3 regions of the Streptomyces sp. NPDC014656 genome follow, and region 1 is predicted to be linked to each of the others. Evidence: predicted binding sites of a transcription regulator. Region 1 holds the regulator's gene; each other region holds the start of a gene.
The links. The regulator HrcA, encoded in region 1, represses chaperone genes, less so after heat shock. The targets are predictions, from matches to a motif close to TTNGCACTCNGNNNNNCNGAGTGCNAA.
Positions count from the first base shown of each region.

Region 2: the regulator HrcA is predicted to act here: its motif matches at 1,856-1,882, upstream of groES (co-chaperone GroES).
Region 3: the regulator HrcA is predicted to act here: its motif matches at 2,484-2,510, upstream of groL (chaperonin GroEL).

Region 1 is NZ_JBIBZN010000008.1:185,036-190,177, reverse strand. Features, by position in the region: gene ACF1ED_RS19950 (nitronate monooxygenase) at 1-610, opposite strand, end outside; gene dnaJ (molecular chaperone DnaJ) at 838-1,977, opposite strand; gene hrcA (heat-inducible transcriptional repressor HrcA) at 1,978-2,997, opposite strand; gene ACF1ED_RS19935 (MBL fold metallo-hydrolase) at 3,136-3,873, shown strand; gene ACF1ED_RS19930 (DUF3097 domain-containing protein) at 4,006-4,812, shown strand; gene hemW (radical SAM family heme chaperone HemW) at 4,925-5,142, opposite strand, start outside.
Region 2 is NZ_JBIBZN010000002.1:759,865-765,006, reverse strand. Features, by position in the region: gene ACF1ED_RS07330 (methyltransferase domain-containing protein) at 1-262, opposite strand, end outside; gene ACF1ED_RS07325 (polysaccharide deacetylase family protein) at 291-1,226, shown strand; gene ACF1ED_RS07320 (hypothetical protein) at 1,217-1,750, opposite strand; gene groES (co-chaperone GroES) at 2,029-2,337, shown strand; gene groL (chaperonin GroEL) at 2,446-4,074, shown strand; gene ACF1ED_RS07305 (ester cyclase) at 4,181-4,888, opposite strand; gene ACF1ED_RS07300 (hydroxyacid dehydrogenase) at 4,942-5,142, opposite strand, start outside.
Region 3 is NZ_JBIBZN010000019.1:22,008-27,149, reverse strand. Features, by position in the region: gene thrC (threonine synthase) at 1-1,263, shown strand, start outside; gene ACF1ED_RS32250 (MoaD/ThiS family protein) at 1,282-1,560, shown strand; gene ACF1ED_RS32245 (cold-shock protein) at 1,975-2,178, shown strand; gene groL (chaperonin GroEL) at 2,677-4,299, shown strand; gene ACF1ED_RS32235 (deoxyxylulose-5-phosphate synthase) at 4,405-4,737, opposite strand.

The DNA of each region.
Region 1 (5,142 bases):
GGGTGAGCAGGGCGAGGAGGCCGGTGCCGGACCTTTCCTCGGTGGGGTCGTCGCGGTACGAGCCCTGGTGGCCGCCCGCCTCGATCCCCTGGACGCACAGCGCGTCGGCGCCGGCCGCCCGGGCGGTCCGGGCCTCCTCGGCGGAGGTGACGGTGACGATCGTGTACGTACCGGCGCGGGCGAAGGCCTCGAAGGTCTCGGGCCCCGGGCAGCCGAAGGTGAAGGAGACGACGGGGACCGGGTCCTCCAGGAGGATCGCCAGCTTGGAGTCGTAGCCGTCGTCCCGGCCGCCGTCGGTGTCGCCGAGCGGGGTCTCGTACCACCCGGCCTCGCCGGCCAGCTGGTGGCGGTAGACCTCGATGGCCGCGGGGTCGGCGGTGGGGCCGCCCTGGGGCAGGAAGACGTTGACGCCGAAGGGCTTTCCGGTCAGCCCGCGGACCTGCTTGATCTCCTGGTAGAGGCTGCCGGCGGTCTTGTAGCCGGCGGCGAGGAAGCCCAGCGCACCGGCCTCGCAGACGGCGCCGACGAGCTCGGGACAGGAAGCGCCACCCGCCATGGGGGCCTGCACGATCGGGTACCGGAAGAGATCGTTCAGCGCGGTGGTGGACATATGGGCATCGTGTCATGCCCGTTCCCGGCCACGGGAAAGGGGCGGCACTCAGAGTGCCGCCCCTCTCACGCAGAGATCACGTACGCCCGCCCGCGCACCCGGTCAGGTACGCCCGTCGAAGGCGTCCTTCAGCCGCGAGAACAGCCCCTGCCGGCCCGGCTGACCGTGCTCGCCCGGGGGCCGACCCCCGGACCCCCGGCAGCACGGTCCGCCCCTCGCGCACCCGGTCAGGTACGCCCGTTGAACGCGTCCTTCAGCCGCGAGAACAGCCCCTGCTGGCCCGGCTGGAACTGGCCCGTGGGCCGTTCCTCGCCGCGCAGCTTGGCCAGTTCGCGCAGGAGGCGCTCCTGCTCGGGGTCGAGCTTCGACGGGGTCTGGACCTCGACGTGGACGATCAGGTCGCCGCGGCCGTTGCCCCGCAGGTGGGTGATGCCCCGGCCGTGCAGCGGGACCGACTGGCCCGACTGCGTGCCCGGGCGGATGTCGATCTCCTCCAGCCCGTCCAGCGTCTGGAGCTGCACCTTGGTGCCGAGCGCCGCCGCCGTCATCGGGAGGGTGACCGTGCAGTGCAGGTCGTCGCCGCGCCGCTGGAAGACCTCGTGCGGGGTCTCCTGGATCTCGACGTACAGGTCGCCGGCGGGGCCGCCGCCGGGGCCGACCTCGCCCTCGCCCGCGAGCTGGATCCGGGTGCCGTTGTCGACGCCGGCCGGGATCTTGACCGTCAGCGTGCGCCGCGACCGGACCCGGCCGTCGCCCGCGCACTCGGGGCACGGGGTCGGGACGACGGTGCCGAAGCCCTGGCACTGGGGGCAGGGCCGGGAGGTCATGACCTGTCCGAGGAAGGACCGGGTGACCTGCGAGACCTCACCGCGGCCGCGGCACATGTCACAGGTCTGCGCGGAGGTGCCGGGGGCGGCGCCCTCACCCGAACAGGTGGTGCAGACGACGGCCGTGTCGACCTGGATGTCCTTGGTGGTGCCGAAGGCCGCCTCGTTGAGGTCGATCTCCAGGCGGATCATGGCGTCCTGGCCGCGGCGGGTCCGCGAGCGCGGTCCGCGCTGCGAGGCCTGCCCGAAGAAGGCGTCCATGATGTCGGAGAAGTTGCCGAAGCCACCGGCCCCGAAGCCGCCCGCACCCGCGCCGCCGGAGGCGGAGAGGGGGTCGCCGCCGAGGTCGTAGACCTGCTTCTTCTGCGGGTCCGACAGGACCTCGTAGGCGGCGTTGATCTCCTTGAACCGCTCCTGCGTCTTCGGGTCCGGATTGACGTCCGGGTGAAGCTCGCGGGCGAGGCGGCGGAAGGCCTTCTTGATCTCGTCCTGGGACGCGTCTCGGCGTACGCCGAGTGTGGCGTAGTAGTCCGTGGCCACTTACGACTCCGCCAGGATCTGTCCGACGTAACGTGCCACTGCGCGTACCGCTCCCATCGTTCCGGGGTAGTCCATGCGGGTCGGTCCGACCACGCCGAGTTTGGCGACTGCCTCGCCGCCCGAACCGTAGCCGACCGAGACGACGGACGTGGAGTTCAGCCCTTCATAGGCGTTCTCGTGCCCGATGCGTACGGTCATGCCCGATTCCTTGACCTCGCCGAGGAGCTTGAGGAGCACGACCTGCTCCTCGAGGGCCTCCAGGACGGGCCTGATGGTCAGGGGGAAGTCGTGTCCGAAGCGGGTGAGATTGGCGGTGCCGCCGATCATCAGCCGCTCCTCGTGCTCCTCCACGAGCGTTTCGAGGAGCGTCGCGAGCACGGTCGAGACCGTGGCGCGGTCCTCGGGCTCCTCGAAGGACTCGGGGAGGTCCTGCACCAGCTGCGGCACGTCGGCGAAGCGACGGCCGCCGACCCGGCTGTTGAGCCGGGCCCGCAGATCGGCGAGGGAGGTCTCGCCGAAGGGCGCGGGACAGTCGATCACCCGCTGCTCGACCCGTCCGGTGTCCGTGATGAGCACGAGCATCAGCCGGGCCGGGGTCAGCGCCAGCAGCTCGACGTGCCGGATGGAGGAGCGGGTCAGCGACGGGTACTGGACGACGGCGACCTGCCGGGTCAGCTGCGCCAGCAGCCGCACCGTACGGCCCACGACGTCGTCGAGGTCCACGGCCCCGTCGAGGAAGTTGTGGATGGCGCGCCGCTCGGGGGTCGACAGCGGCTTGACGCCGGCCAGCCGGTCCACGAAGAGGCGGTAGCCCTTGTCGGTGGGGATCCGTCCGGCGCTGGTGTGGGGCTGGGCGATGTAGCCCTCCTCCTCCAGCACCGCCATGTCGTTGCGCACGGTGGCCGGGGAGACGCCGAGCCGGTGGCGCTCGGTGAGCGCCTTGGAGCCGACCGGCTCCTCCGTCCCGACGTAGTCCTGGACGATGGCGCGCAGCACCTCGAGTCTGCGTTCGCTCAGCACGCGCACACCTCCCGCTCCAGCCGTTCCGGTTGCTCCGCATTTGGCACTCGCCCTGCCCGAGTGCCAGGAAACCCCCGGCCAGTGTACGGCCGGGCCGGTCGCTCCTGGCAAGGAGGCGGACCCGCTAGCGTCGGTCGCATGGACATCGAACAGGCGGTCTGGGCGGCTCAGGGGTGGGAACGGCTGGCGGACGGGGTGGGCCGGCGACGGCTCCCCGGCTGGGACGCCACCACGGGACTGGTCGTGGGGGACAAGGCCGTGCTGCTGTACGACACCGGTGCCACGCTCGCCGAGGGAGCCGGGATCCGGGCCCAGGCGGAGGCGATCACCGGCGGCCGGCGCGTGACGCACATCGCACTCGGCCACCCCCATTTCGACCACGTCCTCGGCACCGCCGCCTTCTCCGGCGCGGAGGTCTTCGGCGCCGTCGGCACGGACGAGCTCCTCGGCTCCGCCCGGACCCGGGAGGAGCTGTACGAGGACGCGGTGCGCCAGGGGGTCGAGGAGCGGGCGGCGGCCGAGGCGGCGGAGGCGCTGGTGGCCCCGCGCCACACCGTCACCGGCGAGTGGACCCTCGACCTGGGCGGCCGGCAGGTCCTCCTGGCCAACGTGGGTCCCGCCCACACCGGCCACGACCTGGTCCTCCTGGTCCCCGGCGAGCGCGAGACCGTCTTCTGCGGCGACCTGGTCGAGGAGTCCGGCGAGCCCCAGGCGGGTCCCGACGCGATCGGCGCCCGCTGGCCCGACGCCCTCGACCGGCTCCTCGCCCTCGGCGGCGAGGACGCGCTGTACGTCCCCGGCCACGGCGCGGTCGTCGACGCGGCTTTCGTCCGACGCCAGCGCGATGAGCTGGCACGCCGCTTCCGGGTGTCGTAGCGTCCCGGAACGCGCGGCCACCCTCCGGATCCCGGCACCGCCCGGGCCCCGGCACCACCCAGGCCGCGTCCCCGGGGCGACCCCGAGCCCCCGGCAGAGACCACCGCCAGCGCACCCGGAGGACCGGAACCCTTGCGTAGTTACGACCCCGACCTCACCCCGTCGTGGAAGAAGCAGGCCCCCGCCCCCGAGGTCCCGGCCGAGCCGGACCTGGTGGTCGAGGAGGTGTCGACGGGCTTCTGCGGGGCGGTGATCCGCTGCGAGGCGGGCACGGTGACGCTGGAGGACCGCTTCGGCAAGCACCGGGTCTTCCCGCTGGACCCGCGCGGCTTCCTCCTGGAGGGCAGGGTCGTCACGCTGGTCCGCCCCGCGTCGGGCGGCCCGGTCCGCCCCGCCCGTACGGCCTCCGGCTCGATCGCCGTCCCGGGCGCGCGGGCGCGGGTGGCCCGGGCGGGCCGCATCTACGTCGAGGGCCGTCACGACGCGGAGCTGGTGGAACGCGTCTGGGGCGACGACCTGCGCGTCGAGGGCGTGGTCGTGGAGTACCTGGAGGGCGTCGACCACCTGCCGGAGATCGTCGCCGCGTTCGCCCCGGGCCCGGACGCCCGCCTCGGCGTGCTGGTCGACCACCTGGTCCCGGGCTCCAAGGAGTCCCGCATCGCCGCCCGGGTGACCTCCCCCGACGTGCTGGTGGTCGGCCACCCCTACGTCGACATCTGGCAGGCGGTGAAGCCCTCCGTCCTCGGCATCCGGGCCTGGCCCGAGGTCCCCCGGGGCCAGGACTGGAAGACCGGCACCTGCCGGGCCCTCGGCTGGCCCGCCGACAACACCGGTGCGGTCTGGCAGGCCGTCCTCAAGCGGGTCACGTCCTACAAGGACCTGGAGCCGGAGCTGCTGGGCCGCGTGGAGGAGCTCATCGACTTCGTGACGGCGCCGTAGCCGCGCCCCCGCCCGCCCCCGCGGGGCGGCGCCCTTCCCGGGCGCCTCCGCTCCCGGGCCCGGACCACGCCGCACGAGCGGGCCGGACCCGGCGGGAACGGCCGGACAGGCCCTAGTCCACCAGGTCCCGCACCACCGCGTCCGCGAGCAGCCGCCCCCGCAGCGTCAGCACGGCCCGCCCCGCGGCGTACGGCTCCGCGTCGAGCAGGCCGTCCTCCAGCGCCTTCCGCGCCGCCGCCAGCCCCGCGGGCTTGAGGACCGACAGCTCGATCCCCTCCCGGAGCCGCAGCTCCAGCAGGATCCGCTCGACCCTCCGGTCCTCCCCGGACA
Region 2 (5,142 bases), on a different contig from region 1:
GCCGGGCCTGCCCGAGGGCGGCCGAGACCAGCTCGGCGGGGTGGTCGCGGCGCAGCCGGGAGGCGACCGCCAGTTCCCGGGCGGGGTCGTAGTCGCGCAGGGCGGCGAGGAGGGTCTGGCCCTCGGGGGCGAGCAGGGCGGTGAAGGCGGCGAGGTCGGTCACCGTCCCATTCTCCCTGTGGGCCGGGTGGGGGACGGTGGGGCCGGTACGGCGGTGTCGCGGCCGGAGGGGGCGGGTCGCGCTGACAGGATGCGGCGCCATAACGGTCGTACGACAAAAGGAAGAAATGATGGCAAAGGGTCGTTCCCGCCGTCTGCTGGGGGCCGCGCTCCTCGTCGCCGCCCTCACCTCCACCGCGGCCTGCGCGGGCGGCTCCGCGCCCGGCTCCTCCGGCGCCCCCGCCCCCGCCGCGGGCCAGCAGGCCCCCGCCAAGACCGCCGCCCAGCTGGCCCGCGAGAAGGCCCAGCTGGCCCGCGAGAAGAAGGCCGCGCTGGCGAAGCAGCGGGCCGCCCGGGCCGCCGTCGCCAAGAAGTGGGGGCTCAGGCTCACCCCCCTCGAAGCCCCCGCCCCGCCGGCGACCAAGCCGAAGATCACCACCCGGAAGGGCTTCGAGACCGACGGCGAGGGCCTCCCGCCCGTCTTCACCACCGTCCCCACCAAGGAGAAGGTCGTCTTCCTGACGATCGACGACGGCGCCGAGAAGGACCCCGAGCTCATCCGCATGATGAGCGAGCTGAAGATCCCGTACAGCGCCTTCCTCAGCGACTACGTGGTCAGCGACGACTACCCCTACTTCGCGAAGATGCAGAAGTCCCAGCCGCGCGGGGTCGCCCTCCACAACCACACCCTGAACCACAAGTACCTGCCCGGGCTCTCCTACGCGCGCCAGAAGCGCGAGATCTGCGGGATGCAGGACGTCATCGAGAAGAAGTACGGCAAGCGCCCCGAGCTCTTCCGGCCGCCGTACGGCAACTACAACGAGGACACCCTGCGGGCCGCGAAGTCCTGCGGCGTCAAGGCCGTCCCGCTCTGGGCCTCCGAGGCCTTCCCCGACCACATGGAGTGGCGCGAGTGGGACCGCGACCTGCACCCCGGCGACATCGTCCTCACTCACTTCCGCGGCGAGGAGGACTGGAAGGGCAGCATGCCCGACATGATCCGCCGGGTGATGAACGTGATCACGTCCAAGGGCTACGCGGTCGCCAAGCTGGAGGACTACGTATGAGCCGGCTGCGACCGCTCCTCGTCGCCGCCCTGCTCCTCGGCCTCACCGGCTGCGCCTCCGCCGTCGACCCGCTCGAACGCCTCGGCCGCAAGGCGGTGGAACGGGTGGGCGACCACGGGACGGGGGACGGGGAGCAGGTGCGCGCGGGCCGTCCCCGGGGCTGAGGCCCCGGGGACGGGGGGCCGAAGAGGCCCGGAGCCGGCCCCGCGCGCCGCGTCCCCGGCCGCGGAGGTCAGCGCGAGGCCGGCGAGCAGGACCGCCGCGACGATCTGCGTACCGCCGGCCCAGAACCACCCCCCGCGCCACAACGGCGGACCAGAGGCGGCGACCGGCGCCGCGAGCGCCACGAACCACCAGGGCGACGGCACCCCTCCGGAGCGCGCCCCGAGGGGGAGCCCCATCCCCAGCGCCGACAGGAGCAGGATCCCCAGCGCCAGGGCGTCGAGCACGAGCAGCAGGACGGCGACGCCGAGATCGAGACCGACGGGGGGCGGGGAGGAGCGGGGCGCTCGGGAGGACGTCATCCCCGCACCTTCGTACGGAACCCCGGACTCCGCTCGCGCGTTCCCCGGATCGAGACCGGAACGCGGCGCCGCCGAGCCCTCCGGGGGGCGCCACGGGGTGAGGAATTGGCACTCCGCTTGACCGAGTGCTAATCGCGGTCATAGTCTCGGCTCTGGCACTCCCCACGGGAGAGTGCCAACGCAGCGACAGGCAGGTCCGGCACCCGCGACGACGGATCCGGCCGGTCGCGGCCCCAGACAGTTAACCCCGCGAGATCTCCGAAGGGGGAGGTCGGATCGTGACGACCGCCAGCTCCAAGGTTGCCATCAAGCCGCTTGAGGACCGCATCGTGGTCCAGCCGCTCGACGCCGAGCAGACCACGGCCTCCGGCCTGGTCATCCCGGACACCGCGAAGGAGAAGCCCCAGGAGGGCGCCGTCCTCGCCGTGGGCCCGGGCCGCTTCGAGAACGGCGAGCGCCTGCCGCTCGACGTGAAGGTCGGCGACGTCGTGCTCTACAGCAAGTACGGCGGCACCGAGGTCAAGTACAACGGCGACGAGTACCTCGTCCTCTCGGCCCGCGACGTGCTCGCGATCATCGAGAAGTAAGAGAACGCCGTACGTGCATCGAGCTGCGCCCCTGACCCCCTGATTGCATGGGCGTCCAGGGGCGCAGTTTTTTTCAGAAACGATTTCCGAGAGGGCTGAACCGCTCCCATGGCGAAGATCCTGAAGTTCGACGAGGACGCCCGTCGCGCCCTTGAGCGCGGCGTCAACAAGCTTGCCGACACGGTGAAGGTGACGATCGGCCCCAAGGGCCGCAACGTCGTCATCGACAAGAAGTTCGGCGCCCCCACCATCACCAACGACGGTGTCACGATCGCCCGCGAGGTCGAGATCGAGGACCCGTACGAGAACCTCGGCGCCCAGCTCGTCAAGGAGGTGGCGACCAAGACCAACGACATCGCGGGTGACGGCACCACCACCGCCACCGTGCTCGCCCAGGCGCTCGTCCGCGAGGGTCTGCGCAACGTCGCCGCCGGTGCCTCCCCGGCCTCCCTGAAGAAGGGCATCGACGCCGCGGTCAAGGCCGTCTCCGACGAGCTGCTCGCCACCGCGCGCCCGATCGACGACAAGTCGGACATCGCCGCCGTCGCCGCCCTCTCCGCCCAGGACCAGCAGGTCGGCGAGCTCATCGCCGAGGCCATGGACAAGGTCGGCAAGGACGGTGTCATCACCGTCGAGGAGTCCAACACCTTCGGCCTGGAGCTCGACTTCACCGAGGGCATGGCCTTCGACAAGGGCTACCTGTCCCCGTACATGGTGACCGACCAGGAGCGCATGGAGGCCGTCCTCGACGACCCGTACATCCTGATCCACCAGGGCAAGATCTCCTCCATCCAGGACCTGCTGCCCCTCCTGGAGAAGGTCATCCAGTCCGGTGGCTCCAAGCCGCTGCTGATCATCGCCGAGGACGTCGAGGGCGAGGCGCTCTCCACCCTCGTCGTCAACAAGATCCGCGGCACCTTCAACGCGGTGGCCGTCAAGGCCCCCGGCTTCGGCGACCGCCGCAAGGCGATGCTCGGCGACATGGCCACCCTCACCGGTGCCACCGTCATCGCCGAGGAGGTCGGCCTCAAGCTCGACCAGGCCGGTCTCGACGTGCTGGGCACCGCCCGCCGCGTGACCATCTCCAAGGACGACACCACCATCGTCGACGGTGGCGGCAACTCCGAGGACGTCGCGGGCCGCGTCGCCCAGATCAAGGCCGAGATCGAGTCCACGGACTCCGACTGGGACCGCGAGAAGCTCCAGGAGCGCCTCGCGAAGCTGGCCGGCGGCGTGTGCGTGATCAAGGTCGGCGCCGCCACCGAGGTGGAGCTGAAGGAGAAGAAGCACCGTCTGGAGGACGCCATCTCCGCGACCCGCGCCGCGGTCGAGGAGGGCATCGTCTCCGGTGGTGGCTCCGCGCTCGTCCACGCCGTCAAGGTCCTGGAGGGCAACCTCGGCAAGACCGGCGACGAGGCCACCGGTGTCGCCGTCGTGCGCCGCGCCGCCGTCGAGCCGCTGCGCTGGATCGCCGAGAACGCCGGCCTGGAGGGTTACGTCATCACCTCCAAGGTCGCCGAGCTCGACAAGGGCCAGGGCTTCAACGCCGCCACCGGCGAGTACGGCGACCTGGTCAAGGCCGGCGTCATCGACCCGGTGAAGGTCACCCGCTCCGCCCTGGAGAACGCCGCCTCCATCGCCTCCCTGCTCCTCACCACCGAGACCCTCGTGGTGGAGAAGAAGGAGGAGGAGCCGGCGGACCACGGCCACGGCCACGGCCACGGTCACTCCCACTGACCTCCGAGGTCCCGACGTCCTGACCGACGTCACGAGGCCCGGTGCTCCCGTCGCGGGAGCACCGGGCCTCGCCCGTTTCCCAGGGGTCCGCCTGCTCCTGGACCCCTCAGGCCCCCTGGGCCTCGACCGCGCCGAGCTGTCCCATCAGCCCGAGCAGGTCGTACTGCCACCAGCCCTCGGCGATCTTCCCGTCGTCGCGGAAGCGGTGGATGGTGGTCCCGGTCATGGTGACCTCCATCCCCGTCGGCTGGAGGCCCATGAAGTCCCCGACGTGGGACCCCCTCCAGGTCCACCGGGTGCACACGCGGTCGCCGTCCGCGATCTGGTCGTCGACGGCGAAGGCGAAGTCGAAGCCCTTGCGCCACTCGTCCACCTCGCGCCGGACCGCGTCCAGCCCGATGGCGTCCTGCGGCTTCGCCGGATCGTGGTCGTGGTAGCCCTCGGCCAGCAGGGTGTCGAGCAGTGCCAGGTCCGAGCCGTCCGCGAGCCGCTCGAACACCTGCCGCGCGTTCGTCTTGTACAGCGCCTCGTCCCGGACCACGTCCAGGTCGGTGAAGGTCGGCATCTCGTCGCAGAGGGCGACCAGCTCCCGGAAGATCCGGTCGGTCTCCGGCAGCTGCGAGTTGCGCATGGCCACGTCGTACGAGGGGAACTCGACGATCTCCACGACGTGCGAGGCGTCGGACCGGTCGGTCCCGACGACGCTGTGGGTGGCGGTCCGTTTCCCCCGGGTCTGCTCGACCCACCGGTCCATGAGCCGGTTGAGCTCCTCGACCCGGCTCGTCCTGCAATCGATGATCTGCACGAAGGTCATGGCCGCCTCCGACCGGGCGAAGCCGCGGATGGACCCCTCCAGTCTAGGCCGCCCTAGGCCGAGTGCGTCAGGTCGGCGGCCCTGACCTCCTCGGCGAAGGGCTCGCCGCGGGTGTAGCGGGCGACCTCGTCCAGGGCCTGGTCGGTCATCCGGTGCAGCTCGTTGCCGAGGGAGCCGGCGATGTGGGGGGTGAGGAGGACGTTCGGGAGGCTGTAGAGGGGGGAGTCCGGCGGCGGGAGTTCGGGGTCGGTCAC
Region 3 (5,142 bases), on a different contig from region 1:
GCCTCCACCATTGACCTCGGCCCCGCGTCCGGCCTTTCCTGTCGCGAATGCGGCCAGGTCTTCGCCCTCGGCCCGATCTTCGCCTGCGAGCTCTGCTTCGGCCCCCTCGAAGTCGCCTACGAGCTGCCGCTCGGCGACCCGGAGGCGCTGCGCAAGCGGATCGAGGCCGGCCCCGCGAACATCTGGCGGTACGCGCCCCTGCTGCCCGTCCCCGCCGACGTCGCCGAGAAGCCGAACCTGAACCCCGGCTGGACCCCGCTCGTCAAGGCCGACAACCTCGCCCGCGAGATCGGCGTCGCCCCCGGCAGGCTCTTCGTCAAGGACGACTCCGGCAACCCGACCCACTCCTTCAAGGACCGGGTCGTCGCCCAGGCCATCGAGGCCGCCCGCGCCTTCGGCTTCACCACCCTCTCCTGCTCCTCCACCGGCAACCTGGCCGGCGCCGTCGGCGCCGCCGCCGCCCGCGCCGGCTTCCGCTCCTGCGTCTTCATCCCGCACGACCTGGAGCAGGGCAAGGTCGTCATGGCCGGTGTCTACGGCGGTGACCTCGTCGCCATCGAGGGCAACTACGACGACGTCAACCGCTTCTGCTCGGAGCTCATCGGCGACCCGCTCGGCGAGGGCTGGGGCTTCGTGAACGTCAACCTCCGCCCGTACTACGGCGAGGGCTCCAAGACGCTCGCGTACGAGATCTGCGAGCAGCTCGGCTGGGTCATCCCCGACCAGCTCGTCATCCCGATCGCCTCCGGCTCCCAGCTGACCAAGATCGACAAGGGTCTGCAGGAGCTCATCAAGCTGGGCCTGGTCGAGGACAAGCCGTACAAGATCTTCGGCGCCCAGGCCGAGGGCTGCTCCCCGGTCTCCGCCGCCTTCAAGGCCGGCCACGACGTGGTCCGCCCGCAGAAGCCGAACACCATCGCCAAGTCCCTCGCGATCGGCAACCCGGCCGACGGCCCCTACGTCCTCGACATCGCCCGCCGCACCGGCGGCGCGGTGGAGGACGTGAACGACGAGCAGGTCGTCGACGCGATCAAGCTGCTGGCCCGCACCGAGGGCATCTTCGCCGAGACCGCGGGCGGCGTGACCGTCGGCGTGACCCGCAAGCTCGTCGAGGCCGGTCTCATCGACCCGGAGCTCACCACCGTCGTCCTCAACACCGGCGACGGGCTCAAGACCCTGGACGCCGTGGCCGACAGTTCTCAGGCGACCGCAACCATCCGCCCGAGCCTGGACGCGTTCCGTGACGCGGGCCTGGCCCACTGAAAGGTCCGTGAAGCCGCCATGGCCGTGAACGTCCGCATCCCCACCATCCTCCGCACCTACACCGGCGGCCGGGCCGAGGTCCCCGCCGAGGGCGGCACCCTCGCCGAGGTCATCGCCGACCTGGAGAAGAACCACACCGGCATCGCCGCCCGCGTCCTGGACGACCAGGGCAAGCTGCGCCGCTTCGTGAACGTCTACGTGAACGACGACGACGTCCGCTTCGAGCAGGGCCTGGAGACCGCGACGCCGGACGGCGCGGGCGTCTCCATCATCCCGGCGGTCGCCGGCGGCTGCTGACCCTTACCAGTTGGTAGCTTTCGCTACAGAATTGCCCCTTCCGCGAGAGAAAGCGGAGGGGGCAATTCTGCATGGTTGAGCGCGGTAGAGTTGGGGAAGCGCCCTCCGTCGATCATGCCGGACGCATATGAGCGCGGGTCCGGACCTGACGAGAATGCGACAACCGGCGGCCGGAAAGCGCGCACACTCTGCCCCTTATGCGCCTTTCGCCCGGCCCGAGTTGCCCCGCAATTCAGGGATTTCTTCCCGATTCCCCTTTCCGTGCCGCGCAGAATTCCCGATGGATTGCCCTGTTGCAGAGGGCAGTTGGACAGATACATTCAGCGGCGGTCGACGCGTTCCGGCGCAGGTTCTGACCCGGGTTCGTGAAGTGCGGATCCGCTCAAGGGCCAGTACGTAATAGGGGAGTTAGGCATGGCTCAGGGCACCGTCAAGTGGTTCAACGCGGAGAAGGGCTACGGCTTCATCGCGGTCGACGGTGGTGCGGATGTTTTCGTCCACTACAGCGCCATCCAGATGGATGGGTACCGCGCCCTCGAAGAGGGCCAGCGAGTCGAGTTCGAGATCTCGCAGGGTCAGAAGGGCCCGCAGGCGGACATGGTCAAGGTGACCGCCTGAGCGCGACGCGATCGGCCACCGACGCCAACGCCGTCGAGGGGCCCGCATCCTCAGGGATGCGGGCCCCTCGACGCGTTCCGGGACGGAAGGGCCGCGGCGCGGGCGGCGCGGGGCGGGGCGGAGGCGTGTGTCCGGGGCGCGTCGGCGGTGCGGCGTGGAGGCGCGTGCCCGGGGGGCGTGCCGGCGGGGCGGCGTGGAGGCGCGTGACTGGGGTGCGCGCCCGGGGGTGCCCGGCCGTGGGCCGTGAAGGTGGCCCGGGGGCGTGCCGGCGGGGTGGCGTGGAGGTGCCCGATCCACGAGAGTCGCTTGCACTCGCATGGGTCGAGTGCTAATCATTGGCGTTAGCACTCGGAAGGTGAGAGTGCTACGAGGATCGGGCAGACGAGGCCGCCGACCCGGGTGGGGCAAGGAACCACACGGAGCGCGGAGGCCGTCCGTCGCGGGCGTCGGCGCGGTCCTGGAGCGTTATCCACCCCATGTCCGGGAGGACCACTTCACATGGCCAAGATCATCGCGTTCGACGAGGAGGCCCGGCGCGGTCTCGAGCGCGGCATGAACCAGCTCGCTGACGCCGTCAAGGTCACCCTCGGCCCCAAGGGCCGCAACGTCGTCCTCGAGAAGAAGTGGGGCGCCCCCACGATCACCAACGATGGTGTCTCCATCGCCAAGGAGATCGAGCTCGAGGACCCGTACGAGAAGATCGGCGCCGAGCTGGTCAAGGAAGTCGCCAAGAAGACGGACGACGTCGCCGGCGACGGTACGACCACCGCCACCGTCCTCGCCCAGGCGCTCGTCCGCGAGGGCCTCCGCAACGTCGCCGCCGGTGCCAACCCGATGGCCCTCAAGCGCGGCATCGAGAAGGCCGTCGAGGCCGTCTCCGGCGCCCTGCTCGACCAGGCGAAGGAGGTCGAGACGAAGGAGCAGATCGCCTCCACCGCCTCCATCTCCGCCGCCGACACCCAGATCGGCGAGCTCATCGCCGAGGCGATGGACAAGGTCGGCAAGGAAGGCGTCATCACGGTCGAGGAGTCCCAGACCTTCGGCCTGGAGCTCGAGCTCACCGAGGGCATGCGCTTCGACAAGGGCTACATCTCGGCGTACTTCGCCACCGACATGGAGCGCATGGAGGCCTCGCTCGAGGACCCCTACCTCCTCATCGTCAACTCCAAGATCTCCTCCGTGAAGGACCTGCTCCCGCTCCTGGAGAAGGTCATGCAGTCGGGCAAGCCCCTGCTGATCATCGCCGAGGACGTCGAGGGCGAGGCCCTGTCGACCCTGGTCGTCAACAAGATCCGCGGCACCTTCCGCTCCGTCGCGGTCAAGGCCCCGGGCTTCGGCGACCGCCGCAAGGCCATGCTCCAGGACATCGCCATCCTCACCGGCGGCACGGTCATCTCCGAGGAGGTCGGCCTCAAGCTGGAGTCGGCCGGTCTCGACCTGCTGGGCCGCGCCCGCAAGGTCGTCATCACCAAGGACGAGACCACCATCGTCGACGGTGCCGGTGACAGCGAGCAGGTCGCGGGCCGCGTGAACCAGATCCGCGCCGAGATCGAGAACAGCGACTCCGACTACGACCGCGAGAAGCTCCAGGAGCGCCTCGCGAAGCTCGCCGGCGGCGTGGCGGTCATCAAGGCCGGTGCCGCGACCGAGGTCGAGCTCAAGGAGCGCAAGCACCGCATCGAGGACGCCGTGCGCAACGCCAAGGCGGCCGTCGAGGAGGGCATCGTCGCCGGTGGCGGCGTGGCCCTGCTCCAGGCCTCCAGCGTCTTCGAGAAGCTGGAGCTGGACGGCGACGAGGCCACCGGTGCCGCGATCGTCAAGCTCGCCCTGGAGGCCCCGATCAAGCAGATCGCGGTCAACGCGGGCCTTGAGGGCGGCGTCGTCGTGGAGAAGGTGCGCAACCTGACCCCCGGCCACGGCCTCAACGCCGCGACCGGCGAGTACGTCGACCTGGTCGCCGAGGGCATCATCGACCCGGCCAAGGTGACGCGCTCCGCGCTGCAGAACGCCGCGTCGATCGCCGCGCTGTTCCTCACCACCGAGGCCGTCATCGCCGACAAGCCGGAGAAGGCCGCGGCCCCGGCCGGCGGCGGCATGCCGGGCGGTGACATGGACTTCTGATCCTCCGGGATCGGCGGTTCACAGCTCCCCGCGAGCTGAACGCGAACGCCGAGGGCGGCACTCCCCAACAGGGGGGTGCCGCCCTCGGCGCGTTCCGCGCCCGTCTCAGACCACCGGCCGGACGAGCGCCTCGGCGAGCGGCTCGCCCGTCCGGCGGGCGTGTGCGACGCGGGCCTTCACCTCGGCGAGGGTGCGGGGGCGGTAGCCGGGGCCGCAGCCCTGGCAGCAGCTGGTGTGGAACCGTACGCCCGCGTGCAGCAGTACGGACAGCACCCGCCAGCCCTCCGTGTCCCGCCGCCGGGGCGGCTGGAAGGCCGTCCCGACGCCGGTCATCGGCTGCGCGCACCGGGGGCAGAGGTGCTCGGGCCCGTGCTCGGCGCCCTGCTTGTAGGAGGCGCGGCAGGGGAGGCACACGTACGAGGTGCGGTGGATTCCCATGGGGGGAGGGTAGGGGCGGAGGCGGGCCGGGGCGCGGGGATTTCCGGGGTGACGGCGGACGGGGCCCTCCACTTCTCGAAGGGTTTCGGCCAGTTTTACGATCACGCCAGCCGGCAGGTGGGGGCATCGGGCCGGCGCCCGCGTGTGCCGTCGCGGCCTCCCCGTCCCGCTTCGCACTCGTCGGCGAGTGGCTCGTCGTCCAGGCTGCGCTCCCGGTGGCCGCCGACGGCAGCGAGTACGCCTCCCCGCGCACCGTGCCGATCGCGGGCGGTGAGCCCCGTGACCTCGGCGTCACCCTCCGCGCGGGCGACCGGATCCCGCCGGGTCCGGACGGCGCCGCGTATGTGAAGGGCCGCGCCGGCACTGGAAGCTGTACAAGCGGGTCGTCGGGGCCGGTGACCTGAA